4 regions of the Pantoea sp. Ep11b genome follow, and region 1 is predicted to be linked to each of the others. Evidence: predicted binding sites of a transcription regulator. Region 1 holds the regulator's gene; each other region holds the start of a gene.

What was found. Region 1 encodes PhoB, which activates phosphate uptake and scavenging genes when phosphate is short. Its sites were predicted from a motif close to CTGTCATAAAACTGNCNNAT; they were not measured.
Region 2: a site for PhoB is predicted at 3,510-3,529, ahead of AB1748_RS01465 (MIP/aquaporin family protein). Genes of this name have one in related genera too.
Region 3: a site for PhoB is predicted at 5,656-5,675, ahead of pitA (inorganic phosphate transporter PitA). Genes of this name have one in related genera too.
Region 4: a site for PhoB is predicted at 3,370-3,389, ahead of rbsK (ribokinase). Genes of this name have one in related genera too.

Annotation. Positions count from the first base shown of each region.
Region 1 is NZ_CP160631.1:1,290,832-1,298,084, reverse strand. It holds gene AB1748_RS06005 (PstS family phosphate ABC transporter substrate-binding protein) at 1-628, opposite strand, end outside; gene phoR (phosphate regulon sensor histidine kinase PhoR) at 648-1,961, opposite strand; gene phoB (phosphate response regulator transcription factor PhoB) at 1,976-2,665, opposite strand; gene sbcD (exonuclease subunit SbcD) at 2,863-4,062, shown strand; gene AB1748_RS05985 (AAA family ATPase) at 4,059-7,253, shown strand, end outside.
Region 2 is NZ_CP160631.1:292,560-299,812, forward strand. It holds gene ftsN (cell division protein FtsN) at 1-372, shown strand, start outside; gene hslV (ATP-dependent protease subunit HslV) at 461-991, shown strand; gene hslU (HslU--HslV peptidase ATPase subunit) at 1,002-2,339, shown strand; gene rraA (ribonuclease E activity regulator RraA) at 2,497-2,982, shown strand; gene zapB (cell division protein ZapB) at 3,037-3,276, opposite strand; gene AB1748_RS01465 (MIP/aquaporin family protein) at 3,670-4,524, shown strand; gene glpK (glycerol kinase GlpK) at 4,555-6,069, shown strand; gene glpX (class II fructose-bisphosphatase) at 6,165-7,175, shown strand; gene emrD (multidrug efflux MFS transporter EmrD) at 7,165-7,253, opposite strand, start outside.
Region 3 is NZ_CP160631.1:184,462-191,714, forward strand. It holds gene AB1748_RS00970 (sugar porter family MFS transporter) at 1-1,228, shown strand, start outside; gene AB1748_RS00975 (SDR family oxidoreductase) at 1,244-1,921, opposite strand; gene AB1748_RS00980 (hypothetical protein) at 2,095-2,922, opposite strand; gene AB1748_RS00985 (hypothetical protein) at 2,924-3,121, opposite strand; gene AB1748_RS00990 (aldo/keto reductase) at 3,406-4,392, shown strand; gene AB1748_RS00995 (NAD(P)/FAD-dependent oxidoreductase) at 4,399-5,583, opposite strand; gene pitA (inorganic phosphate transporter PitA) at 5,827-7,253, shown strand, end outside.
Region 4 is NZ_CP160631.1:973,528-980,780, reverse strand. It holds gene AB1748_RS04545 (aldose 1-epimerase family protein) at 1-919, opposite strand, end outside; gene fucP (L-fucose:H+ symporter permease) at 916-2,241, opposite strand; gene rbsK (ribokinase) at 2,251-3,168, opposite strand; gene deoR (DNA-binding transcriptional repressor DeoR) at 3,560-4,324, shown strand; gene ettA (energy-dependent translational throttle protein EttA) at 4,492-6,159, shown strand; gene AB1748_RS04520 (type II restriction endonuclease) at 6,210-6,587, opposite strand; gene AB1748_RS04515 (LysR family transcriptional regulator) at 6,700-7,253, opposite strand, start outside.

The sequences.
Region 1 (7,253 bases):
TGCTGCGTGAATTTCCGGCGACGGCCTGCACCACCGCCGCCGAGCCGGGAAACTCCGCGACGTCGCTGCGAAAATCGCCCCGGCACAGCGCCTGCTGCTTGAAGAATCCCCAGGTGCCGGAGGCGGAGTTACGGCCATAGCGCTGAATCGGACGGCTGCGCCACTGCGCCCCGGTTAAGCCGAGATCGCCCCAGCGCAGCGGCACATCGCGGGCGCCACACAGGCGGGTCACCGAAAAGATGGCGTCGAGCTGGCGGGGTGCGATCTGCTGCAGCGGGTTGCGCTGATTGACCACCACCACCAGCGCATCCATCGCCACCGGTACGGCCAGCGGAGGATAGCCGTAACGCGTTTCAAAGGCCTGACGTTCATCGGCCTGCATCGGGCGGCTCATCGGACCGAGCTGCGCCGCTCCCGCAGCCAGCGCGGTCGGGGCAGTAGAAGAACCCGAGGCCTGCACCTGTACGTTAACGCCCGGCACCTGACGGCTGAAATCTTCGCTCCACAGCGTCATCAGATAGCCGAGCGTATCAGAGCCCACGCTGCTGAGGTTGCCGGAAAGCGCACCGGGCTGGGCAAACGCCAGGCCCGGCAGCAGAGTCACAATCAGTAAAAGAAGGAGGCGCATCAGGGAGATCCGGCAGCGATTAATGAACGGCATTCTCCTGCATCATGCCGCTGACAATCAACCTTGCCGGCAGCGTAAAGGTAAAACAGGTCTCGCTGTATGGCACGCTGGTAATGTCGAGCCGCGCGTTGTGGTGGCTCAGCGCATGTTTCACAATCGCCAGCCCCAGCCCGCTGCCGCCGGTGGCCCGGGAGCGCGCTTTATCGACGCGATAGAAACGCTCGGTCAGCCGCGGAATATGCTCTGCCGCAATACCCGGCCCGTTATCGCACACCCGCAGGGTCGCGCCCTGTTTGCTGCGCAGCCAGCTGATATCGATCCGCGTGCCCGCAGGCGTGTGATTGACGGCGTTGTAAACCAGATTGGAGATGGCGCTGCGCAACTGCTCGTCGTTGCCGAACACCTTAAGATGGGGATCGGTGTGGAAATGGATCTCGTGGCGGCCACCGCTCAGCGTCGCCGCCTCATGCTGCAGCAGTTTCAGCATCACCGGTACGTCCACCTTCTCTTTCAGATCGATGGCCGGCGCGGCCTCAATGCGCGACAGCGTCAGCAGTTGCTTAACCAGACTGTCCATCCGCCGCGTCTGCTCTGACATGGTGTGCAGCGCTTTACTGCGCGAAGGTTCACTCATCACCGCGTCGTTCATCATCTCCAGATAACCCTGCAGCACCGTGAGTGGTGTGCGCAGCTCATGGCTGACGTTGGCAAAGAAGTTGCGGCGCGCGCCCTCCAGCTGGTGCATCTGCGTGACATCACGCGCCACCAGCAGCCACTGCCCTTCGCTGTAGGGCATCACGCGAAACTCCATGTGCAGTTTGTTGTTGAGCACCAGCGTCAGCGGCTTGTCAAAATCGCGCTGACGGAGATAGCGGGAAAACTCAGGATAACGCAGGAGATTGAGGATATTCTGGCCATTATCTTCCGGCCACCGCAGGCCAAGATGCTGCTGCGCCAGCCCGTTGCACCAGAAAATCGTTCCCTCTTCCGTCGTCAGGATCACCGCATCCGGCAGCGACTCCGCCCCGCTGCGGAAACGCTTGATCAGATTACCCAGTTCGCGCCGCCGCCGCCGGTTTCGCAGCTGCATCTGATAGAGGCCATAAAACAGCGGTTCCCAGCTGGCACGCCCGGCGGGCGGCGTCATGGTGCGGTCAAGCCACAGCCAGTGCGACAGCCGCATCAGATTGTGAAAGTGCCACAACAGCACCGCCAGTACGCTCAGCAGCAGCCACCAGGCCAGGCCGCCGGTCAGCAGGCCCAGCAGCAGCCCCGGCAGGCAGGCCAGCAGCAGTTCTGCAAGTAATCTCTTCCAGGAGAGGCGTTCCAGCACGGTAAAAGCTCCGTTTAGTAGCGGGCAGAGAAACGATACCCTGTTCCACGAACGGTTTGTACCATGCGATCGTGGCCGGAGAGTTCCAGCGCTTTACGCAAACGGCGAATGTGGACATCAACCGTACGATCTTCCACATAGACATTGGTGCCCCAGACGTGGTTGAGCAGCTGTTCGCGGCTGTAAACCCGTTCCGGGTGGGTCATAAAGAAGTGCAGCAGTTTATATTCGGTAGGGCCCATTTCCAGCGGCGTGGTTTCGGACATCACGCGATGTGAGGAGGGATCCAGACTCAGCCCCTGCATCTCAATCACCTCTTCCACGGCCATCGGCGAAATACGCCGCATCACCGCCTTGATCCGCGCCATCAGCTCTTTCGGCGAAAAGGGCTTGGTGATGTAATCATCGGCGCCGACTTCCAGCCCGCGCACCCGATCTTCCTCTTCACCGCGCGCGGTGAGCATCATCACCGGAATATCGCGCGTCATCGCTTCGCGTTTCAGGTGTTTGATAAACTGAATGCCGCTGCCGCCGGGTAACATCCAGTCCAGTAAAATCAGGTCGGGCCAGGGTTCAATCAGCTTGCCCACGGCGCTGTCATAATCTTCCGCCTCAATCGGCTGATAGTCGTTCTGCTCCAGAACAAAACACAACATTTCGCGGATGGGGGCTTCATCCTCCACAACCAGAATGCGCTTAGCCATTATTACTCCTGCAGATTATGACGGCTGTCACTGAGATTCGCGGCGCCATTATGCGTCAGATTTGTGACACTTTTATGAAAAACATAACCTGCCTGTAACCTCGTGGGTAATCATTTATGACAGGGCCACGACATTTTTTTGCTTTGGCCGCAGAGCCCGTATAATCGCCGGGCGAATCATAACGGCAGGGACTCATCATGCGCATTATTCACACTGCGGACTGGCATCTGGGGCAGTTCTTCTACAACAAAAGCCGGGCGGCGGAACATCAGGCGTTTCTCGACTGGCTGCTGCTCCAGATAGAACAGCATCAGGTGGATGCGCTGATTATCGCGGGCGATCTCTTCGACACCGGGACGCCGCCCAGCTATGCCCGCGAGATGTTTAACCGCTTTGTAGTCGCACTGCAGCCGACGGGCTGCCAGCTGGTCGTGCTGGCGGGCAACCACGACTCCGTTGCCACGCTGAATGAGTCGCGTGAACTGCTCGCCTGTCTCAATACCCGGGTGATCGCCACGCCGCAGGAGAATGACGACGTGCTGCTGCTCAGGACCCGCCAGGGCGAGCCGGGCGCACTGCTCTGCGCCATTCCCTATCTGCGTCCGCGCGATATCCTGCGCAGCCGGGCGGGCCAGTCGGGACGTGACAAGCAGACCTCGCTGCTGGAGGCGATCGCCGATCACTATCAGCAGCGTTTCGCCGCCGCGCAGGCGCTGGGCCATGCGCTGCCGATCATCGCGACCGGCCATCTCACCACCGTCGGCGTCAGCCAGAGCGATTCGGTGCGCGACATCTATATCGGCACGCTGGACGCCTTCCCCGCCAGCGCCTTCCCGGCGGCTGACTATATCGCGCTGGGCCATATCCATCGCGCTCAGCGCGTTGCGGGCAGCGAGCATATCCGCTACAGCGGCTCGCCGATTCCACTGAGTTTTGACGAGCTGGGCAGCGAAAAAAGCGTTTTTCTGCTCGAGCTGGCGGCCAGTGGTCTGCAATCCGTCACGCCACTGGTGGTGCCGCAGACGCAGCCGATGCGGATGCTGAAAGGATCGCTGGCGCAGATCGCCGAGCAGCTCAACGCCTTCAGCGCAGTTCAGCAGGCGAAGCCCACCTGGCTCGACATCGAAGTCACCACCCAGGAGTACCTCAGTGACCTGCAGCGGCAGGTCGAGAGCCTGACCGCCGCGCTGCCGGTGGAGGTCCTGCTGCTTCGCCGCAGCCGTGAACAGCGGCAGCAGAGCCTGGCGCGGCTCGACAATGAAACCCTGAATGAGCTGAAGGTGGAGGAGGTTTTCGCCCGCCGCCTGGCGCTGGATGAGGCGCTGGATGAGACGCAGATTGACGAGATGACCACCCTGTTCCGCCAGACGCTGGCCGCCATGGAAGAGACGCAATGAAGATCCTCACGCTCCGGTTTAAAAACCTCAATGCCCTGCGCGGTGAATGGTTCATCGACTTCCGTGCCGAACCTTTTGCCAGCAACGGCCTGTTCGCCATTACCGGTGCCACCGGGGCCGGTAAAACCACCCTGCTCGACGCCATCTGCCTGGCGCTCTATCACCAGACGCCGCGCCTGGGAGCGATATCCCAGAGCCAGAATGCGCTGATGACCCGCGACTGCGCGGAATGTCTCGCCGAAGTAGAGTTTGAGATCAAAGGGGAAGCCTGGCGCGCCTTCTGGAGCCAGAACCGCGCACGCGGTACCGCCGACGGCAAGCTGCAGGCGCCGCGCGTGGAGCTGGCGCGCTGCGCCGACAACGTCATTGTCGCCGATAAGGTCGGCGACAAGCTAAAGCTGATCGAAACCCTCTCCGGGCTCGATTTCGAGCGTTTTACCCGCTCAATGATGCTCTCTCAGGGGCAGTTCGCCGCCTTTCTCAACGCGAAGGCCAGCGAACGCGCCGAACTGCTGGAGGAGCTGACCGGCACGGAGATCTACGGCCTGATCTCCACCGCGATCTATGAGCGCCACAAAGAGGCGAAGACCCAGCTGGATCTGCTGCGCAGTCAGGCGGGCGCGATGGCCCTGCTGGATGACGCGGCGCGTGCGGCGCTGCAGCAGCAGCTCGCCGATCTCACCGAGGCGGAACAGCGGCTCAGCACACACTATCAGCAGGCTCAGCAGCAGCAGCAATGGCAGCAGCAGACGCAGCAGCTTCAGCTGGAACATGAACAGGCGGAGGCCGCAGTTCAGCAGGCACAGGCAGCCTCACTGGCGGCAGAGGATGACCGTCAGCGGCTGGCCCGCAGCGAACCGGCAGAAAAACTGCGCAGCATCCTGCAGCAGCGCGACACGCTGCGCACCGATCAGCAGCAGATGGCGAGCCGCTGTCAGCAACGCACGGCGGACGCAGAGCAGGCACAGCAGCAGCAACAGCTGCATCAGCAGCACTACGCCGTCACCCAGACCGCCCGCCAGCAGGTGCTGCAGGAACAGCAGCAGCAGGAGAGTTTGCTGACTGACCAGGTGCTGCCGCTGGATCAGCAAATCGCAACGCTGCAGCAGTCGCTCCAGGAACAGCAGCAGGAGAACAGCCGGCAGCAGCAGCATCTGGACCAGACGCAGCTCACCCTGACAGCGCAGACGCGTCAGGTCGCCGCCTGGCAGCAGGCGATGGCAGAACAGCATCAGTTACGTCAGCAGCTGGCCGATGTGGCACAGTGGGGTGCCGCTCTGCCCGTCTGGCAGGAGAACTTTGCGCTGCTGGCTCAGCGTGAGGCAACGCTGGCTGGCCTGGCACAGCAGGCTGAACAGCAGCAACAGCAGATCGCCGCGCAGCAGGCGCAGCTACAGCAGCAGGCACAACAGGCGCTGCCGCGTCAGCAGGCGGAACAACAGGCACGCGCGGCGCTGTCGCAGGCGGAGCAAGTGCTGACTTCGCTCCAGGAGCAGCATCCGCCAGCGGCGCTGCGTGAGGCGCAGAGCCAGTTGCAGCAGAGCCGTCCGGCCCGGCAGCAACTGCTGCTGCTCGCCACGCAGTGGCAGCCGCTGCACCTGCAGCTCGGTCAGCGCCAGCAGCGACTGAGCGCGCTGGAAAAAGCGCATCAGCAGAGCGAGGCGGAACTGCAGACCCTGCGCGAGACGTGGAAACGCGAAAAGCAGCAGCTGGACGATGTCGAAAAAATCTGTGCGCTGGAGCAGCAGATCGTCGATCTCAGCGATTACCGCGCGCGTCTCACCGCCGATCAGCCCTGCCCGCTCTGCGGCTCCTGTACGCATCCCGCTGTGGAGGCCTACAGTTCGCTGGAAGTAAGTGCTAACCAGCAGCGTCGGGCTGCGCTGCAGCAGCAGACAGAGGCTCTGCGTGAAGCGGGCACAGCCAGAGGAGAGCAGCTGAAACAATCCGCGCTGCAGCAACAGAGCCTGCGTGAGGAGATCGCGCAGACGCAGCAGCAGCTCGATCAGCTTGAAAAGCAATGGCAGGCGCTGAGCAGTAAGCTGGCACTCACCTTCCCGATTGCCGATAGCGAGGCGTTAGCCGCGTGGCAGCAGCAGCAAAGCGAACGTGAAAGTCAGCTTGAGCAGCAGCGCCAGGCGCAGGAAGCCGCAGAACAGGCGCGTCAGGCCGCGAAAGATCACTACCTTCAGCAGTCGCAGGCCTGGCAGCAGCATCAGCAGGCTGAACAGCTCGCTCAGCAGTCGCTCACCAGCCTGCAGCAGTCGCTGGAGGCGCTGCAACTGCGTCAGCAGCAGGAGCAGCAGGCGTGGCAGACGCTACAGAGCCGTCTGGCACAGCAGTTCAGCGCTCACGATCTGACTCTCCCTGCCGCCGCCGATCGTGAAACCTGGCTGGCGACACAGCAGACGCGCTGGCAGCAGTGGCAGAAAAGTGAGCAACTGCTCACTAACCTTCAGCCTCAGCTGCTTAAAGGGGAAACTCAGCTCACTGCCCTGCAGCAGCAGGCGGAGCAGGAACAGCAGCAGCTCGCCGCCCGTCTGCAACAGCAGCAGCAGAGCCAGACGCAGCTCAGCGAAATGCGGCAGCAGCGCCAGGCGCTGTTTGGCGATCGCGATGTTGCACACGCCCGTCAGCAGATGCAGGCGCGTGTTCAGCAGTGCGATGAACAACTGACGCAGCAGCTGACCGCCCTGCAGCAGGTGCAGGCGGAGGTCAGTCGCCTGCAGGGTGAGTGCTCGGCGCTGGAAGCTCAGCGTCAGAGTCTCTGCCACAAACGGGCGGAGGCGGAAACGGCCCTGCGCCAGGCCCTGGAGCACGCCGGCTTTGCGGATGAAGAGCACCTGCGCGCGGCGCTGCTGGATGAGCAGACGGCCGTGCAACTGCGCCAGCAGCTACAGCAGCTTGATCAGCAATGTCAGCAGCAGCAGGCTCGTCTGGCGGATCTGGCGCAGCGACTGGCGGCCCATCAGCAGGCCAGGCCCGCCGCGATGCCGGAATCGGCCACTGCGCTGGCAGAGCAGCTGGAACAGTTACGGCTGGCACTGCGTGACAACGCCAGTCAGCAGGGGCAGATTCAGCAGCAGCTCAACAGCGATGCCAGCCTGCGCGCCCGGCAGCAGAGCCTGATGACGCAGATCGAACAGGATAGCGTGGCGCTGGCGCAGTGGAGCCTGCTCAACGATCTGATC
Region 2 (7,253 bases), 1.0 Mb from region 1:
CAGCAGGCACAGCAACGCCAGCAGCAGCAGCAGCAGCAAAATGTACAGCGCCAGACGCAGCAGGCCGCGCCGATTACGCGTGAACCAGAGGCGCAGTCAAAACCGCAGGAAACGGCAAAAGTGAAACCGGCTGAAAAGGCCTCTTCACAGCGCTGGATGGTGCAGTGTGGTTCGTTTAAAGGCACCGACCAGGCTGAATCGGTCCGAGCCGGCTTAGCCTTTGAAGGTTTTGAAAGCCGGATTACTACTGGCGGCGGCTGGAATCGTGTGGTTATCGGTCCTTATAAAGATCGCGCCTCGGCCGACAGCACCCTGAAGCGCCTGCGCAGTTCCGGACACAGCGGCTGCATTCCACTCTCCATCGGGGGTTGAAACCCGTCAAACCCGCCCCATATCTGTTGCATGATACTCCGCGCCCGGTGCGCGGAGTCCTTTTCCGACTGCAACAAGGGGTCTGCCCGTGACAACAATAGTAAGTGTACGACGCAACGGCCAGGTAGTGATTGGCGGTGATGGCCAGGCTACGCTCGGCAATACCGTGATGAAAGGCAACGTCAAAAAAGTGCGTCGTTTATACAACGATAAGGTGATTGCCGGTTTTGCTGGCGGCACCGCAGACGCCTTCACCCTGTTTGAACTGTTCGAACGTAAGCTGGAAATGCATCAGGGCCATCTGGTCAAAGCGGCGGTGGAACTGGCCAAAGACTGGCGTACCGACCGTATGCTGCGTCGTCTGGAGGCCTTACTGGCCGTTGCGGATGAGTCCGCATCGCTGATCATCAGCGGTAACGGTGACGTCATCCAGCCTGAAAACGATCTGATCGCTATCGGCTCCGGTGGGCCTTTCGCTCAGGCAGCGGCACGCGCGCTGCTGGAGAATACCGAACTGGGCGCACGCGACATCGTTGAGAAGTCGCTGAACATCGCGGGTGATATCTGCATCTACACAAACCACAACGTTAATTTCGAAGAATTAACGTCTAAGGCGTAAGGGTATAAATATGTCTGAGATGACTCCACGCGAAATCGTCAGCGAACTGAACCGTTTTATTATCGGCCAGGACAGCGCCAAGCGCGCCGTGGCTATCGCACTGCGTAACCGCTGGCGCCGCATGCAGCTCGACGAAGAGCTGCGCCACGAAGTGACCCCTAAAAACATCCTGATGATCGGTCCGACCGGTGTCGGTAAAACCGAGATTGCCCGTCGTCTGGCGAAGCTGGCCAATGCGCCGTTCATCAAGGTTGAGGCCACCAAGTTTACCGAGGTCGGTTATGTCGGTAAGGAAGTGGACTCTATCATTCGCGATCTGACCGATTCGGCCATTAAGATGGTGCGCAGTCAGGCGATTGAGAAGAATAAATATCGCGCCGAAGAGATGGCTGAAGAGCGCATTCTGGACGTGCTGATCCCACCGGCTAAAAACAACTGGGGTCAGTCAGAACAGAGTGCTGAACCCTCTGCGGCGCGTCAGTCATTCCGTAAGAAGCTGCGCGAAGGCCAGCTGGATGACAAAGAGATTGAGATCGATCTGGCGGCCAGCGGGCCGGGTGTTGAAATCATGGCCCCTCCGGGCATGGAAGAGATGACCAGCCAGCTGCAGTCGATGTTCCAGAACCTGGGCGGCCAGAAGCAGAAAGCCCGCAAGCTGAAGATCAAAGAAGCGATGAAGCTGCTGATCGAAGAAGAAGCGGCAAAACTGGTCAATCCGGATGAGCTTAAACAGGACGCCATCGACGCCGTTGAGCAGCACGGTATCGTATTCATCGATGAGATCGACAAAATCTGTAAGCGCGGCGGCCAGAATTCAGGCGGCCCGGATGTGTCACGCGAAGGCGTGCAGCGCGACCTGCTGCCGCTGGTTGAAGGCTGCACCGTCTCCACCAAGCATGGCATGGTGAAAACGGACCACATCCTGTTTATCGCCTCCGGTGCGTTCCAGGTAGCCAGCCCTTCCGATCTGATCCCGGAACTGCAGGGTCGTCTGCCGATTCGTGTTGAGCTGCAGGCGCTGACCGTGAACGATTTCCAGCGCATTCTGACCGAGCCGAATGCCTCGATTACCGTGCAGTACAAGGCGCTGATGAACACCGAAGGGGTAAACATTGAGTTTACCGAAGAGGGGATTCGTCGCATCGCAGAAGCCGCGTGGCAGGTCAACGAAACCACCGAAAACATCGGTGCGCGTCGTCTGCATACCGTGCTGGAGCGTCTGATGGAAGATATCTCCTATGACGCCAGCGATCGCTCCGGTGAGTCTGTGACCATCGATGCGGAGTATGTCGGCAAGCATCTGGATGTGCTGGTGGCAGACGAAGACCTGAGCCGCTTCATTCTCTGATTCACCGCTTTATGCTTTTCAGAAGCCCAGCCCACCCGGCTGGGCTTTTTTGTGCATGTTCTTGATCGAACGATGCTTTTTTCATACTGATGATTTTGCCAACAATCTGCATATAGCGATATACTTACCTCTCCTGTGGCAAACAGACGAAACCCTTATGAAATACGATACATCTGAACTCTGCGATATCTACCATGAAGAAGTGAATGTTGTTGAACCGCTTTTTTCAAACTTCGGTGGGCGCACTTCATTCGGTGGTCAGATTACCACAGTGAAATGCTTTGAAGACAACGGCTTACTTTACGATCTGCTGGAAGAAAATGGCCGGGGTCGGGTACTGGTCATCGATGGCGGCGGCTCTGTCCGTCGGGCGCTGGTGGATGCGCAGCTGGCGCAGCTGGCGGCGGCCAACGAGTGGGAAGGGCTGGTCGTGTACGGTTCGGTGCGGCAGGTGGATGAGCTGGAAGAGCTGGAAATTGGCATTCAGGCCATTGCGGCGATCCCGGCTGGCGCAGCGGGTGAAGGGATTGGCGAAAGCGATGTGCGCGTCAATTTCGGCGGCGTCACCTTCTTCTCCGGCGACCATCTCTACGCTGACAATACCGGTATCATTCTGTCAGAAGACGCGCTGGACATCGAATAGCGCAGACATGAAAACGGGTGCCAGAGCACCCGTTTTTTCACGTCAGCTGAGGCTTCAAACCTCTTCCATTTTTCCCAGCAGCGCACGCAGACGTTCCTGCCACACATGCTGCTCTTCTTTCAGGTGCTGATTTTCACGCATCAGTGCATCGTGGTTGCCCGCAACCTGTTGCGCATCGTTACGCAGTGAGTTGTTCTGCTCTTTCAGCTCTTCGATTTCCATCTGCAACAGGGTGATGGTATCAATCGCCTGCTGTACTTTCGCTTCCAGTTTCTCAAACACTTCAAATGACATCTTTCTGACCTCTCCTAAATTCTGCAAGGCGTTGATGATGCCAGCTTAAGCCAGCAACGTTGTCCCGATTGTATGTAGCCTCACCCCGCAAGTCCAGCAACGTGGCCGCCGCGCGCGCAGTCTGTAACACTTTTCAGTCAATCCCTGAAACCGGGCGTCGCAGAAAACAGCCGTGGTCCGATCCCACGGCAACAGGGCGCGAATTGTGGTTAAAGAAAGCCGGAATACGCGAAATCGCGCATTTTTATGACACAGTACACAAAAAATGATTTCGCTATTTCTCGTTTATGTTCGTTAACGATAAATTCACATCAGCCCTACATCAAAGCTGGGTGACTCATGGACTGAGAACAAAAACTGATAAAATTTAACCTCGCTTCAGGAACCACTATTATGAGTCAGACAACTAACACGCTCAAAGGTCAGTGTATTGCCGAATTTCTGGGGACAGGCTTGATAATCTTCTTTGGCGCAGGCTGTGTGGCTGCTCTGAAACTCGCCGGTGCCGCATTCGGTCAGTGGGAAATCTGCATTATCTGGGGCTTAGCCGTCTCAATGGCGGTGTATCTGACCGCAGGCGTTTCAGGCGCACACCTGAACCCTGCCGTGACGGTCGCGCTCTGCCTGTTCGCCAGCTTCGACGGTCGTAAAGTACTGCCCTACATTCTGGCGCAGGTCGCCGGCGCATTCTGCGCGGCCGCGCTGGTTTATGGTCTTTACTACAGCCTCTTTTTCGATTACGAGCAGAGTCATCAGATGGTGCGTGGCACCGTTCAGAGTCTGGATCTGGCGGGCATCTTCTCTACCTATCCTAACCCGCACATCAGCGTCGGTCAGGCGTTCCTGGTCGAGATGGTCATTACCGCTGTACTGATGGCAGTGATTATGGCGCTGACCGACGATGGCAACGGCGTTCCGCGTGGCCCGATGGCACCGCTGCTGATTGGCCTGCTGGTTGCCGTTATCGGCGGCTCGATGGGTCCACTGACCGGCTTCGCCCTGAACCCGGCGCGTGATTTCGGACCGAAGCTGTTCGCCTTCATCGCAGGCTGGGGTAACGTGGCGTTTAGCGGTGGTAAAGATATTCCTTACTTCCTGGTCCCTGTTTTTGGCCCGCTGGTCGGTGCCTGCCTGGGCGCAGTAGGATATCGCACTCTGATTGGTCGCTACCTGCCAGGTATCGCGCAGGCACCTGCAGATGCCCCGGCAGACAAACCCGTTGCACGCGCTCAGCAGCGTAAAGCGTAAGTTTCACCTTTTATCATCAGGACTGAATTTATGACTACCACAACAGATAAAAAGTATATTGTCGCGCTCGATCAGGGCACAACCAGTTCGCGTGCCGTGGTCCTCGATCACGACTCAAATATCGTCGCGGTATCGCAGCGCGAATTTACCCAGATCTACCCGAAAGCGGGCTGGGTTGAGCATGATCCAATGGATATCTGGGCGTCGCAAAGCTCGACACTGGTAGAAGTGCTGGCGCACGCCGACATCCGCTCTGATGAGATTGCGGCAATCGGTATCACCAACCAGCGTGAAACCGCGATTGTCTGGGAAAAAGAGAGCGGCAAGCCGATCTACAACGCCATCGTCTGGCAGGATCCGCGCACTGCGGACTACTGTAACAAACTGAAGAAAGAGGGTCTGGAAGAGTACATCCAGCACACCACCGGCCTGGTGATTAACCCCTACTTCTCCGGCACCAAAGTGAAGTGGATTCTGGATCACGTTGAGGGTGCGCGTGAGCGTGCAAAACGTGGCGAGCTGCTGTTCGGCACCGTGGATACCTGGCTGGTCTGGAAAATGACGCAGGGTCGTGTGCATATCACTGACTACACCAACGCCTCCCGTACCATGATGTTCAACATTCACAAGCTGGAGTGGGATCAGCGCATGCTGGATATCCTGGATATCCCGCGTGAAATGCTGCCGGAAGTGAAGTCCTCCTCAGAGGTCTACGGCCAGACCAACATCGGCGGTAAGGGCGGCACCCGTATTCCAATCGCCGGTATCGCCGGTGACCAGCAGGCCGCGCTGTATGGCCAGCTCTGTGTTCAGCCTGGCATGGCGAAAAATACCTACGGCACCGGCTGCTTTATGCTGATGAACACCGGGACTGAAGCGGTAACCTCCACGCACGGCCTGCTGACCACCATTGCCTGTGGTCCGCGCGGTGAAGTGAACTATGCGCTGGAAGGTGCAGTGTTTATTGGCGGTGCCTCTATTCAGTGGCTGCGCGATGAGATGAAGCTGATCAGCGAAGCCGCTGACTCTGAATACTTCGCGATGAAAGTCAAAGATACCAACGGCGTCTACATGGTGCCGGCGTTCACCGGCCTGGGCGCGCCTTACTGGGACCCGTATGCCCGTGGCGCGATCTTCGGTCTGACCCGTGGTGCTAACTCCAACCACATCATCCGCGCGACGCTGGAGTCTATCGCTTATCAGACGCGCGACGTGCTGGAGGCGATGCAGAACGATGCCAACACCCGCCTGCAGGCGCTGCGTGTGGATGGCGGTGCGGTCTCCAACAATTTCCTGATGCAGTTCCAGGCTGACATTCTGGGCACCCGCGTTGAGCGCCCGGAAGTCCGCGAAGTGACCGCGCTGGGTTCTGCTTATCTGGCCGGTCTGGCCGTGGGCTTCTGGCAGGATCTGGACGAAGTGCGTGCGAAAGCCGTTATCGAACGTGAGTTCCGCCCGAGCCTGGAAACCACCGAGCGTAACTTCCGTTATGCCGGCTGGAAAAAAGCGGTTGCCCGCGCTCAGGCCTGGGAAGAACAGGAGTAATATCGGGGCCCGCGGCGACGATCGTCGCGGGCCTTTCCCCGCCCCACTGCCCCGCTGTGTTACACTGCCTGCCTGTTTTTTGTCAGGTAGATGCCATGAAACGAGAACTTGCCATTGAATTTTCCCGCGTAACCGAAGCTGCCGCCCTGGCGGGCTACCACTGGTTAGGACGCGGCGACAAAAATGCGGCCGATGGCGCGGCTGTCCATGCCATGCGTCATGTCCTGAACTCCATTGAAATAGACGGTCAGATTGTGATCGGTGAAGGCGAGATCGACGAAGCGCCGATGCTTTACATCGGTGAAAGCGTCGGTACGGGTCGCGGTGACGCGGTCGATATCGCGGTCGATCCAATCGAGGGCACCCGCATGACGGCGCTGGGTCAGGCGAATGCACTGGCCGTGATGGCCGTGGGCGACAAGGGAAGCTTCCTGCACGCCCCCGATATGTACATGGAAAAACTGATTGTCGGCCCGGCGGCGCGCGGCGCGATTGACCTCGATCAGCCTCTGGAAACCAACCTGCGCAATATTGCGATCGCGATGAACAAGCCGCTGTCGCAGCTTACCGTCTCCATTCTGGCAAAGCCCCGCCATGACGCGTTGATCGGCCAGCTCCAGCAGCTGGGGGTGCGGGTGTTTACTTTCCCGGATGGCGATGTCGCGGCCTCGATTCTGACCTGCATGCCGGACAGCGAAGTGGATGTGATGTATGGCATCGGTGGCGCGCCGGAAGGGGTGGTCTCTGCGGCGGTGATCCGCGCGCTGGACGGCGATATGCAGGGCCGGTTGCTGGCGCGGCATCATGTGAAGGGCGACAGCGCCGAAAACCGCCGGCTCGGTGAGCAGGAACTACAGCGCTGTGCAGAGATGGGCATCGAAGCGGGTAAAAAACTGACGCTGAGTGAGATGGCGCGCAACGACAATGTGGTGTTTGCTGCCACCGGCATCACCAGTGGCGAGCTGCTGAAAGGCATCACGCGTCAGGGCAATATCGCCACCAGCGAAACCCTGCTGATCCGCGGTAAATCACGCACCATCCGCCGTATCCAGTCGATTCACTACCTCGACCGTAAAGATCCGGCGCTCCATCCGTTTATCCTGTAACCGGCTGGTTGCCGCGCTCCGGCTGACGAGAAAGCGGCAACCAGCAGAGCAGCATCACCAGCGCGGTGAAGAACATCA
Region 3 (7,253 bases), 1.1 Mb from region 1:
GGAGTGGGTGGTCAGCGCGATGATGTTTGGTGCGGCGCTGGGTGCGCTGGCTGCAGGCTGGATGTCGTCAAAGCTGGGCCGTAAAAAAAGTATGCTGGCGGGCGCGACGCTGTTTGTCGTCGGTTCGCTGTGGTCGGCCTTCTCTCCCGATGTCACCTCGCTGGTCTGCGCCCGCGTGATGCTGGGTCTGGCTGTCGGAATCGCCTCTTATACCGCCCCGCTCTACCTGGCGGAGATCGCGCCGGAACGGATTCGCGGCTCCATGATCTCGATGTATCAGCTGATGCTGACCACCGGCATTGTGGTGGCCTATCTCTCTGATACCGCCTTCAGCTACAGCGGCAACTGGCGCGCCATGCTGGGTATTATCGCTATTCCGGCGGTAATCCTGTTTATCGGCGTGCTGTTTCTGCCGAACAGCCCGCGCTGGCTGGCCGCCCACGGTCGCTTTAATGAGGCGCAGCGGGTGCTGGATCGCCTTCGCAACAGCAGTGAGCAGGCGCGCGAAGAGCTGGAAGAGATCCGCGAGAGCCTGCAGGTGAAGCAGCGCGGCTGGTCACTGTTCCGCTCGAACACCAATTTCCGCCGCGCGGTGTGGCTGGGGATGCTGCTGCAGGTGATGCAGCAGTTTACCGGCATGAACGTGGTGATGTACTACGCGCCGAAGATCTTTAACATCGCCGGTTTCTCCAGCACCAGCGAGCAGATGTGGGGCACGGTGGTTGTCGGGCTGGTCAACATGCTGGCGACCCTGATTGCCATCTTCTTTGTGGATCGCTGGGGACGTAAACCGATGCTGACCACCAGTTTCCTGGTGATGGCGATCGGAATGGGGGCGCTGGGCACGCTGCTGCACGTCGGCGTGGAGACAGATTTCCGCAAATACTTTGCCGTCGCGATGCTGCTGATGTTTATTGTGGGCTTCGCTATGGCGGCCGGGCCGGTGATCTGGCTGCTCTGCTCAGAGATTCAGCCGCTGAAAGGGCGTGACTTCGGTATCACCGCCTCCACGACCACCAACTGGGTCGGCAATATGATTGTGGGCGCGACCTTCCTGACGCTGCTGGACCAGCTGGGCAACGCCAATACTTTCTGGTTCTACGGTGCGCTCAACCTGGTGTTTATTCTGCTGACGCTGATGCTGGTGCCCGAGACCAAGCATGTGACGCTGGAGCACATCGAACGCAATCTGATGAAGGGCAAAGCACTGCGTGATATCGGGGCGTAACCGCCCCGCGTCAGCCTACCATTGCAGCGTCTGGCCAGCGTAGTCGACATAGTGATGGCCACCGCGCCCCCGCCAGTGGGCGAGCTGCTGAACAATGCCCGCTGCGCTCTCTTCGGCGGTCAGGGGCGCACTCTCACCGCCCATATCCGTTTTTACCCAGCCGGGATGCAGCGTCAGCAGCGTCCCGCGCTGCGCGTCAACCGCGCCTGTCAGCGTGCGGCTCAGCATATTCAGCGCGGCTTTGCTGGCCGCGTAGATCGGCATCTGCGCCGTGGGGTTTTCGTTCAGGCTGCCGAGCTGCGAGGAGGTGATCGCCAGCACGCCCTCCGGCTGCAACAGCGGCAGCAGGATCTCTGCAGTGCGCACCGGTGCAATCGTATTGGTCAGGAACAGCTGTGCCAGCGCCTGATCGTCACTCTGTAACAGCGACTGATGCGCAGGGCCGCTGATCCCGGCGTTGATCAGCATCGCCGCAAACGTCCCTTTATGCAGCTGGCCGGCAAGCTGCTGTACCGCCGCCGTGTCGGTCATCTCCAGCGCATGCCATCGGATGCCAGAGTGGTTGCCCTGCGCCGGTATGCCGCTGCGGTGCGTGGCCGTAACCTGCCAGCCCTCATCGGCAAACGCCCGGGCGACGGCCAGACCAATGCCGCGCGATGCACCAATAATCAGAATCTCTTTTTGCTGAGCCATATTCACTCCTGGTTGATTGTCTCATGACAAGCTTAACCGCTAATCCGCTCAGGCCATGGCCAGGTGTGCTGTCTGGCGGAGAGTGCGCCTCTGCCAGGGCAGCGCGCGGGTAGGGAGAGGTCAATGTATCTGATTGTCCTCTGGCCTGCGGTCAGAGGAACCCATGGAACGGTTTAATCCGGCGTGTCCCGGCTTTCTGCATCCGGGCGGTCGCCATCCTCGGTGCCCTGGCTCTTTTCGACCTCCTGGGGATGTCCCATGGAGAGCGCGGTGGCACTGGCAGGATCGAACAGCGACAGGCTCTCAATCTGGTCAACCATGATCACTTTGCGGAACGACATTGCATCCTTAGGCGATGAGTCGAGCGTGATGTTGTGCTCGGCGTACCATTTGCTGTAGTTGTGCTCCACCGCCAGCTTCAGCGTCTTGCTGTCGCGATACCCGCTCAGCATCGGGATCAGCACAATGTTCTTGGTGCTCTCATACTCAAAGGTGGAGGCGTGCACCATGCCGATATAGATACGGCGTGACTTCAGGGTAATCCACGCCAGCTCCCCCTCTTCCATGCACTGAAACAGCAACTGCTCTACGCCGTTGGAGCGCGAAAGGCGCTGATAGAGATCTTTACGACCGGAGACGTTGAGCCGCGCGCTGCCTGCCCAGTTCGAGCGATAGAGGCAGAGCAGAATGGCAAAGGCGAGCATGACCACCACCGGTGCCTGGATGCCGAGAAAGCTCCAGTTCATAAACTCCACCTGCCACTTCAGATGGACGCCAGGGATCATCTGTACGGCATTGGCGATGCCGGAGACGCAGAGCAGCAGCAGCCAGACCAGCCCGGTCGCGAATACCCCCTGCAGAACGAAGATACAGCCGTAGAGCGCCACCAGGAAGTAGACATCCCAGCCTGACGAGCGGCGGATTTTAAAGCGGCTGTTTAAATCACGGCTGGTATACCAGTAACCACTGACCATCAACACCATAAATATCGCGGTACCCACCTCATACTCCCTTTAACGTGTTCACATGGCGGGCAAAATCTTCATGGACTTCCTCGCTCAGCGTATTGACTGAGATATTGCCGTTCTCATCAATGATGATCCGCTCACCTTCCGCGATCGAGTCGTTGATATCCTGACGGCTCATGATCTGCAGAAACTTCTCGGGACTGGCAAAGACCGACGAAATAAATTTAAACATGGCGATCCACCTGGTAGCCTGAAAACATGAAGTATGTGACCGAATCCACACTCTCGCCTGTTTAATTTCAGGTGAAATTTCTTAAAATCAATTAATTAGCGAAGCGGTGAAGGCCCGAACGCCGCCGTTTTTCCCGGAAAACGTCAACGTTACCAGCAGCCTGCCGATGCGCTGCACCGCGACGATCTGCCGCATCATCCGGTCGCCTCTGCGCCGGAAAGCGCTAAGCTCAATGGTTAGCCCTCTTCTGTCACCCTGTCTGAAACGCATCGAGGAATGTTTGCATGAAACTACGAACACTGGGCCGTACCGGTCAGCGCGTCTCTGAAATTGGTTTTGGCGCATGGGCCATTGGCGGCACCTGGGGAGAAGTGAGCCTGGAGGATGCCAGAGCAGCCCTCAACGCTGCGCTGGATGCGGGCATAACCTTTATTGATACCGCCGATGTCTATGGCGATGGCCGCTCCGAAAAAATCATTGCTGAGGTGCTGAAGGCGCGCGGCGGGGAACGCCCGTTTGTGGCCACCAAGCTGGGCCGTCGCCTCTCGCCCCACGTCGCCAAGGGCTACACGGCAGAAAACCTCAACGCCTTTATCGACCGCTCACGGGAAAATCTGCAGACCGACACCCTGGATCTGGTGCAGCTGCACTGCCCGCCCACCGAGGTTTACTACAATCCGGACGTGTTCGCGGTAATGGATGAGATGGTGGCCGCCGGGAAGATCCGTCATTACGGCGTGTCCGTTGAAAAGGTCGAGGAAGGTCTGAAAGCGCTGGAATTTCCCAACGTCTCGTCGATTCAGCTGATCTACAACATTTTCCGCCAGCGTCCGGCGGAACGGCTGCTACGCGAAGCGAAACAACGTGAAGTGGCAATCATCGCCCGTGTGCCGCTGGCCTCTGGCCTGCTGACCGGTAAGATGCGCGCCGACAGCGTGTTCGCTGCGGACGATCACCGCAGCTTTAACCGTAATGGTGAAGCGTTCGATAAAGGCGAGACCTTCTCAGGCGTGCCGTACGAGGTTGCCCTGGAGGCGGTCGAGGAGATTCGGCGGCTGGTGCCGGGTGATATCACGATGGCGATGTTTGCGCTGCGCTGGATCCTGATGAATGAGGATGTCAGCGTGGTGATCCCTGGCGCGAAGAACCGTGAGCAGGCGGAAGCCAACGCCCGCGCCAGTGACGTTGAGGCGCTCTCTGCGGAGACAATGACCGCGCTGAAGCAGATCTATCAGGAGAAAATTGCACCGCATGTGCATCAGCGCTGGTAAACCGGCTTACAACGCCTGGGCGCAGGCCCAGGCGGAACTCCAGGCCCACTGGAAGTTATAACCGCCCAGCCAGCCGGTGACATCGGCGACTTCACCGATAAAGTAGAGTCCCGGCATCGTGCGCGCCTCCATCGTTTTTGAGGAGAGTTGGGTGGTATCGACGCCGCCGAGCGTCACTTCCGCCGTCCGGTAGCCCTCGGTGCCATTGGGCTGGATGCGCCAGGCGTGCAGCGCCTGCGCCAGCTCGCTCTGCTGTCTGCTGTTAAGCTGCTTCAGGGTGACATCCGGCACCCTCTTCATCCCCTGTAATACTTCCACCAGCCGCTTCGGCAGGATCTTCGCCAGGCTGTTTTTCAGGCTCAGGTTCGGGTGCGCGTTGCGCTGGGCCGTCAGAAACGCCTCCAGCGGCGTAGCGGGCGACAGATCGATCGTAACGAACTCACCCGGCAGCCAGTAGCTGGAGATCTGCAACACCGCCGGGCCGGAGAGGCCTCGGTGGGTGAACAGCATCGCCTCTTTAAAGCGGGTGCCATCCTGCGCGTCGATGGTGGTATCCAGCGCAACGCCTGACAGCGTCTGTAACTGCTCCAGCAGCGGTTTATGCAGGGTAAAGGGCACCAGCGCCGCCCGCGTCGGATAGACGCTCAGGCCGAACTGCTCCGCGATTTTATAGCCAAACGGCGAGGCACCCAGGCCTGGCATCGACAGACCGCCGCTGGCGATCACCAGCTTCTGCGCCTGAACCGTGCTGCCGTTGAGTTGCAGCGTATAACCGCTGTCGTCGCGCGCCACGCTAAGCACCTCGCTGCGCAGCCGCAGCGTCACGTTCCCTTTGTCGCATTCGGCCAGCAGCAGATCGACAATCTGCTGCGCCGAGTCGTCGCAGAAGAGCTGACCCAGGGTTTTCTCATGCCAGGCGATGCCGTGGCGATTCACCAGATCGATAAAATCCCACTGGGTGTAACGCGCCAGCGCGGATTTACAGAAGTGGGGATTGTGCGACAGATAGGCCGCCGGTTCGGTGTAGAGATTGGTGAAATTGCAGCGGCCACCGCCAGACATCAGAATCTTGCGTCCGGGCTTTTTGCCATTATCCAGCAGTAACACGCGGCGCCCCCGCTGCCCGGCCTGAGCGGCACAGAACAGCCCTGCGGCACCGGCACCAATGATGATAACGTCAAACTGTTCCACTGCGGTTCACTCACTTTACTGGAAAGGCGCAGATTGTAGTGATCTGCTCACGGAGACGCCAGCGTCAAAAAATTGCCGTAAATGTGTCATATTGTATCTGACTGATATCTGACCCTTTTTCACCCAGCTGACTGTTACTCTTACGACGAAAGGTCAAATCAGAACTATATTTTGCTTTCCCATACCGCACGTTGTCGCGGATAATGCGCCGCGTTCATGTCCTCCAAAAATGGCGTAACGTTTATGCTACATTTGTTTGCTGGTCTAGACCTCAGTACTAGCCTGTTATTGGTTCTTGCCCTGCTGTTTGTATTGTTTTACGAAGCAATCAACGGTTTTCACGACACGGCCAACGCAGTTGCGACGGTCATCTATACCCGTGCCATGCGGGCCCAGCTTGCTGTGGTCATGGCCGGTGTATTCAACTTCCTTGGCGTACTGCTCGGTGGATTGAGCGTCGCATACGCTATCGTTCACATGCTTCCCACCGATCTGCTGCTGAATGTTGGATCGGCGCACGGTCTCGCCATGGTGTTCTCTATGCTGCTGGCGGCGATTATCTGGAACCTCGGTACCTGGTATCTCGGGCTGCCTGCCTCCAGCTCCCATACGCTGATCGGCGCTATCATCGGTATCGGCCTGACCAATGCTCTGATGAGCGGAACCTCGGTCGTTGATGCGCTCAACATCCCGAAAGTGCTGAATATCTTCCTCTCGCTGATCCTGTCGCCGATTGTCGGTCTGGTGCTGGCGGGTGGCCTGATCTTTATTCTGCGCCGCTACTGGAGCAACACCAAAAAGCGGGCGCGCATTCATATGACGCCTGCTGACCGCGAGAAGATCGACGGCAAGAAAAAGCCACCGTTCTGGACCCGTATCGCCCTGATTGTTTCGGCAATTGGCGTGAGCTACTCGCACGGCGCGAACGATGGTCAGAAAGGAATTGGCCTGATCATGCTGGTATTGATCGGGGTAGCACCGGCCGGTTTTGTGGTCAATATGAACGCCTCCGGTTATGACATCACGCGTACCCGCGATGCGGTCAATCATCTGGAGCAGTACTATCAGCAGCATAACGCATCGCTGACGCACATCATCCAGATGGCACCGCCTGCGCTGCCAACACCGGAAGAAGTGCCTGCGAGCAGCCCGAAAGAGTTCCACTGTGACAGCGCGCGGACACTGCAGGCGGTACAGGGTGCACAGGTGCTGCTGAACAATCTGCAGAGCTACGACCAGCTGACCGTAGACCAGCGCGGTCATATGCGTCGCCTGCTGCTCTGTATCTCTGATACCGCCGATAAAGCAGCCCGTCTGCCGGAAACCTCAGCGGATGACAAACGCTTCCTCAACAAACTGAAAAGCGACCTGCTTGGCACCATCGAGTATGCGCCGATCTGGATTATTGTGGCCGTCGCGCTGGCGCTGGGCACCGGTACGATGATTGGCTGGCGCCGTGTTGCCACCACCATCGGTGAGAAGATTGGTAAAAAAGGGATGACCTATGCGCAGGGTATGTCAGCGCAGGTGACCGCCGCGCTGTCGATTGGCATTGCCAGCTACACCGGGATGCCTGTCTCCACCACGCACATCCTCTCCTCTTCGGTGGCCGGTACGATGCTGGTCGACGGCGGCGGATTGCAGAGCCGGACCATCAAGAATATCGCTAT
Region 4 (7,253 bases), 320 kb from region 1:
GCCGGCAGGTGGCGGGCAGGATATAGGCCGCTACCTGCTGGTCGGGATTATGCAGCAGCCAGCGGGTGGCGTGCGGGAACTGCGCGGTGGAGAAGCGCGTCATCAGCGCGTAGCCCTGCGGCGCATGCAGCTCAAACTGCACCTCATCGCCATACTGCGGCAGATCGTCCGCGAAAAAGACGATCTCCGGGTCGCAGAGCTGCGGCTGATCAAGCTGCTGCAGAGCCAGCGGATCGCGCGCCAGCCGATCCGTATAGTCGCGCCAGGCGGGCGTCGGCCGCAGATGCGCAGGGATCGACTGCCGCAGCTGAAAGGCCCGATCGGGGATCGACTGCCGGAAGCGCCCCTGATCGATCCACGCGCTGTTGATGTGACACATGTACTGCAGCGGCATCGGCGCACCGGCCAGATTGGTAACAGTCATGTCGATCGTCAGCCGCGGGCGATCGGCCTGAAGACGCACGGCCGGTGCAGCCAGATAGTGATGACCAAAGCCTTTTACATAGTCATACTCCCCTTCCAGCGACAGCGTCTGATCCTCCAGCACCAGCCAGGCGCTGTCCATACGGGCGCAGGCCATCTCGCCATGCAGCGGATGATCGTCCTCTGGCGCAGGACAGCCGTTAGCCAGCAGCCCCGAATGAAACGCAAAACAGCCATAGGTATCAATGATCGAACGGGCTGGCAGCGGCTGCCTGAAACTGTGGCCCATCGTCAGGTTATGTCCGTCGAACTGCACTTCCCAGATCATCTGCCCAAGAAACGGCAGCACGGTTACGCTGCCGCGACGGTTATGAAGGCGTACCGCCTCAATGCCTGACGGGTAGCGAAACAGTTCAACCCGGAACGCCTCGCTCTCCAGCAGCGTCGACGGCGTGGGGTGAAACTGGTCACGCGCCAGGGGCAAACGGGTTTTCATGGCAACTCCTCCACCAGACGCCCGCTCGCAACCGGCTGCTTTTTATGACGCAGCTCGCCATAGAAATAGAAGCCGACCCAGGCGAAGCAGAGCAGCGAGACGCCAAACGCCAGCTGCATCGATCCCAGTGTGTCAGAGACCAGCCCCTGCAGCGCCGGAACGAAGGCGGCGCCCACAATCGCCATTACGATAAACGCGCCCGCCACCTCGGTATATTTGTTGTCTACCGTCGCCAGGGTGCCTGCGTAGATGGTGGCCCAGCAGGGACCAAACAGCACGCTGACAAAAACGGCGGCGTAGACGGCGGTGAAGTCCGGCACCAGCATCACATAGGCCAGCGTCAGCACGCCCAGCACGGAATAGGCGATCAGCACCTTTTCGGCACGGAAACGGGCCATCAGGAAATTCGCTACGAACTTACCGATAAAGAAGCCGATGAAGCTGTAGATCATAAAGTCAGAGGCGTGACGCTCGTTGGCTGCGCCCAGCGTCAGCGCCAGACGAATCGTAAACGACCAGACCGCCACCTGCATGCCAACATAGAGGAACTGGGTCACGATCCCGCGTTTAAAGTGGCGGTTAGTGGCCAGATAGCGAAAGGTCTCACCCAGTGACGGGCGCGATTTCGCATGGCTTTCCGGCTTGCAGTGCGGATAGCGGGTGAACATAAACAGCAACATCACGACCACCAGCACCATCACCAGATATTTGTAGGGCTCCAGCGTATGTTCCAGCATGGTCAGCCGGAAAGCATGCACCTGCTCCGCCGTCATGCCCGCCATCTGGCTCTCCAGGCTGCCTCCTTCCTGAAACACCAGATATTTGCCCAGCACAATCCCCATCAGTGCACCAATCGGATAGAAGGTCTGGCTGACGTTGAGGCGCAGCGTGGCGTGATCACGGTGGCCAATCATCGAACTGTAGGTATTGGCCGCGGTTTCCAGGAAACTCAGGCCAATGGCGATAGCAAAAATTGCCGCCAGGAACATGGTGTAGGTCGCCATGTGTGACGCCGGGTAAAAGACGATGCAGCCTGCGATGTAGAGCGCCAGGCCGATCATGATCGCCATTTTGTAGCTGGTTCTGCGGATCACCAGCGAAGCCGGGATCGCAATCAGAAAATAGCCGCCATAAAAGGCGCTCTGCACCAGCGCACTGGCGAAGTCGCTGAGGGCAAAGACGCTTTTAAACTGGGTGATCAGAATATCGTTGAGACTCGCCGCACAGCCCCATAGCGGAAAGAGGCATGACAGCAGAATGAACTGGAACAGCGGCGTTTTATTCAGATAGCCATCAGATTGCTGCACTATTTTCTGTTGCATAGCAGAACCTCAGTTAAGGTTAAGAAAACGCTGAAAACACTCGGCGGTGGGGTAAGCACGCTGGGTGCCACGCCCGGTAACGCTGCAGGCGGCATAAGCAGACGCCTGCGCCATGGCGGCGGCCACATCACCGGTTTCGGTCAGCAGATATGCAAAGCAGCCGATAAAGGCATCGCCTGCGCCGCTGGTGTCCACCGCCTGAACCGGCGTAGCGGCCACACGATGAACCCGATCGCCGCTCATCCAGATCGATCCCCGGCTGCCCAGAGTGATGATCAGATTTTTGAGGCCGCGCTTCAGCAGCGACTGCCCGGCAAGCATCACCTCTTCATCGCTGCTGACCGGCAGGCCGGTCAGGATCTCCAGCTCGGTTTCATTGGGCATAAAGAAATCACATTTGCAGGCATAGTCGATGTCCAGCGTGGCGACGGCCGGCGCCGGATTGAGGATCACCCGGATCTGATGCCGGCGGGCAAAATCAATGGCGTAGTAGACCGTTTCCAGTGGGATCTCCAGCTGCAGAATGATCAGCGCACAGGCTTTCAGAGCCTCTGCCGCGTCGTCGATATCCGCCGGTTTCAGCTGCTGGTTGGCGCCCTTGATAATCAGAATGCGGTTCTGCGACTGGTCATCGACAAAGATAGGGGCCACGCCGCTGGAGGTGCCTGTGGCGGTCGTCACATAGCGCGTGTCGACACCCTGCTGTTGCAGATTGGCCACGGTGTTGGGCGCGAAGAGATCGTCGCCGACCTTGCTGACCATCATCACGCGGCCGCCCATTTTTGCCGCCGCGACCGCCTGGTTGGCACCTTTGCCGCCGCAGCCGATGGCAAAATCGGGAGCTTCGAGGGTTTCGCCCGCTTTTGGCAGACTGTTGGTATACGTAATCAGATCGACCATATTTGAGCCGATCACCGCGATTGTCATAACGGTTTCTCCCGGATGTGTTGCAAACCTGAATGTTAATAAATTAACAATAACCTTTCTTAAAGGTTAAATATGTGACAAAAACCACATCCTGAAGCGGCAGCCGGCGGGAAAATGCGGCGCTGAAAGGAAAGGTTAATGTTATTATTATAACAAGATAACATCACCGGCTACGCGGGAGACGCGCCTCTCCCCGCCCGCCTGCGCCAGGGATGTGACACGGCGCTGACCGCGCAGCGCAGGTTTGCGGCCCTTAAGGATTGCGGGTAAGATTGATTGCCAGCCTGGCGGATGAGACGCAACTCATTCAAATCTGTGAGGTTTGTCGCGATATAACGCCGGTTACGGCGTCCTTGTTCCGCACTGCAGGATAGGTAACAGAGAGATGACCATGGAAACCCGGCGCGACGAACGCATTCACAAGCTGACGCAGGCGCTGAAACGCACCGATAAACTGCATCTGAAAGATGCGGCTCAGCTTCTGGGCGTCTCAGAGATGACGGTGCGGCGCGACTTAACCGAGCCCGCTTCCAGCATCGTTCTGCTGGGCGGCTACATCGTCAGCGATCCGAAAAGTCACGCCAGCCACTATTTTGTCAGCGATCAGCATGGGCAGAATGCCGCCCGAAAACAGCGGCTGGCTCAGGCCGCAGCCAGCCTGATCGCGGAGAACGATACGGTCTTTTTTGACTGCGGCACCACCCTCCCCTACATCGTGGATGCGATCCCCGATACCCTCGCGTTTACCGCCATCTGCTGCGCCATGAACACCTTTCTGACGCTGAAGGAGAAACCGGCCTGCAACGTGATCCTGAGCGGCGGTGAATTTCACGCTGACAATGCCCTGTTTACGCCGATTGGCGTGCACACCATCCTGGATGATCTCTGTCCGACGCTGGCCTTTATCTCTGCCGCTGGCATCGATAAAGATCAGGGTGCGACCTGCTACAACACCAATGAGCTGATGATGAAACATCACGCCATGCTGCGCGCCCGCAAGTCGGTGCTGGTGGCCGACAGCAGCAAATATGGCAAGGTGCTGCCCGCCCGTATCGCCGAACTGCAGCGCTTTGATCTGCTGGTCAGCGACAGCGCGCCCGATCAGGCGTTGCAACACTGGCTGGCCCAGCAGGCGATACCGCTGCGCCTGCCCTGATCCCTGCCTGTCCGCCTGGCGGCACTGAAATCAGACGGTGACGCTCTGCACCGTCCGCGATTCCCCGGCCTGGGTAATATTCGCCGCCCCCCGGCTGGGATTAGACGGTGAAAAAGGCTAAACTTCGACATCATTCCAACGACCAAGACCCAGAGGCTCAAACCAACGTGGCTCAATTCGTCTATAGCATGCATCGCGTCGGCAAAGTGGTTCCGCCGAAGCGTCATATCCTGAAAAACATCTCGCTCAGCTTCTTCCCTGGCGCAAAAATCGGCGTCCTCGGTCTGAACGGTGCGGGTAAATCTACCCTGCTGCGCATCATGGCCGGCATCGATAAAGATATCGAAGGGGAAGCGCGTCCACAGCCCGGCATCAAGATTGGCTACCTGCCGCAGGAGCCGCAGCTGAATCTTGAACACACCGTGCGTGAGTCGGTGGAAGAGGCGATGTCCGAAGTGGTTGGCGCGCTGAAGCGCCTCGACGAAGTCTATGCCCTGTACGCCGAAGAGGATGCAGACTTCGACAAGCTGGCCGCTGAACAGGGTCGTCTGGAAGAGATTATCCAGGCGCACGACGGTCACAACCTGAATACGCAGCTGGAACGTGCGGCCGATGCGCTGCGCCTGCCAGACTGGGATGCGAAAATCGCGAACCTCTCCGGTGGTGAACGTCGCCGCGTCGCCCTCTGCCGCCTGCTGCTGGAAAAACCAGACATGCTGCTGCTGGACGAACCGACCAACCACCTGGACGCCGAATCTGTCGCCTGGCTGGAGCGCTTCCTGCATGACTTCGAAGGCACCGTCGTGGCGATTACGCACGACCGTTACTTCCTGGATAACGTGGCGGGCTGGATTCTGGAGCTGGACCGCGGCGAAGGCATTCCGTGGGAAGGCAACTACTCCTCCTGGCTGGAGCAGAAAGATGCACGTCTGGCACAGGAAGCCTCTACCGAAGCCGCTCGCCGCAAGTCGATCGAGAAAGAGCTGGAGTGGGTTCGTAAAGGACCAAAAGGCCAGCAGTCTAAAGGCAAAGCCCGTCTGGCACGCTTTGAAGAGCTGAATAACACCGACTACCAGAAGCGTAACGAAACCAACGAACTGTTCATTCCGCCAGGTGCCCGTCTGGGTGACAAAGTGCTGGAAGTCAGCAACCTGCGTAAATCATACGGCGATCGTGTGCTGATTGATGATCTCTCGTTCTCTGTGCCAAAAGGCGCGATTGTCGGGATAATCGGTCCGAACGGCGCGGGTAAATCGACGCTGTTCCGTATGATGTCCGGTCAGGAGCAGCCCGATTCCGGCAGCATCGTGCTGGGTGAAACCGTGAAGCTGGCCTCCGTCGATCAGTTCCGCGACAGCATGGACAATTCCAAAACCGTATGGGAAGAGGTTTCCGGCGGTCAGGACATTATGCGTATCGGTAACACCGAGATGCCAAGCCGCGCCTATGTCGGCCGCTTTAACTTCAAAGGCGTCGATCAGGGTAAACGCGTCGGTGAACTGTCGGGCGGTGAACGCGGTCGTCTGCACCTGGCGAAACTGCTGCAGGTAGGCGGCAACATGCTGCTGCTCGATGAGCCAACCAACGACCTGGACATCGAAACCCTGCGCGCGCTGGAAAACGCCCTGCTGGAGTTCCCGGGCTGTGCCATGGTCATCTCGCATGACCGCTGGTTCCTGGACCGTATCGCGACTCACATTCTGGATTATCAGGATGAGGGTAAAATCGAATTCTTCGAAGGTAACTTTACCGAATATGAAGAGTACAAGAAGCGTACCCTCGGCGCAGACGCGCTGGAGCCGAAGCGCATCAAGTACAAGCGTATGACGAAGTAAGCGTCGGATGAATATTAAAAGGGAAGCGGATGCTTCCCTTTTTTATTTTGTTACAGCGGCGTCCACTGCTCAATATGTCCCTGATGCTCATCATCATGTGTTTTAAACAGAATGCAGGTTAAGGTCTTTTTTCTATCAAAACCAATAACGATATTATCACCGGGCTCTGCCAGTTCCATCACCGGATTGCCTTCATAATAAAGCCGGAATTCAGATCGGCTCTCGTGTGACTCTCTGGCATCATACCAGGTAACTGATGCACTACAGCTGACATCACTGCCTCTGAGTACAAAGTCTGCTTCAAACTCTTTATTTTCATGACCCAGAATAGTTTTAAGGGCTGTTACACCGTTAAACTCTTTTTGATCGTAAATTTCACTTTTTGATAAAGTTTTAATACATGCACTTTTTAAATTTTGAGCTTTCATAACATTTCTCATCCTTTGAGAAGAACAGGAAAGACCATCATAATTAATGCAATATCATTTTCTGCTGCCGGTATCAAAGTTAGAGGAAACGCCAGGAATCTTTATTTCATGCTCAGCGATAAAACGCCCTGAATACCGGTGACTGCAGCGCAAACTCAATAAAGCGTGCCAGCGCGGGTGACTGCAGTTTGCGGCCCGGATAGACCAGCCACAGCTCATTGCCTTCGACCTCCCATTCCGGCAACACCGGCACCAGCCGGGGATCGGCCATCGGCCCGTCGATCAGAAATTGCGGCAGCAGCGTGATGCCCGCATCGCCCAGCGCCGATTCGCGCGCGTAGAGCAGATTGTCCGTGAGGTGGCCTGGCGGCAGCAGCCAGCGGTAGAAGTCTTCGTCGCGCTGCAGCACCCATTCATTCCAGGCGCGGTGCGCAATGCAGCGATGGGCCGACAGCTGCTGGGGGTGGACCAGCGGCGGATGCTGGTCGAGATAGTGCTGAGAGGCGACCAGCCGTCGCGGGCAGTTGCCTATCCGGCGGCCAATCAGCGATGACTCCTGCGGCTGACCGGTGCGGAGCGCCACATCAAACCCCTCCTGCACCAGGTCGCGCATCTCATCCGATATCGACACATCCAGCGTCACATCAGGGTAAAGGCGTAAAAATG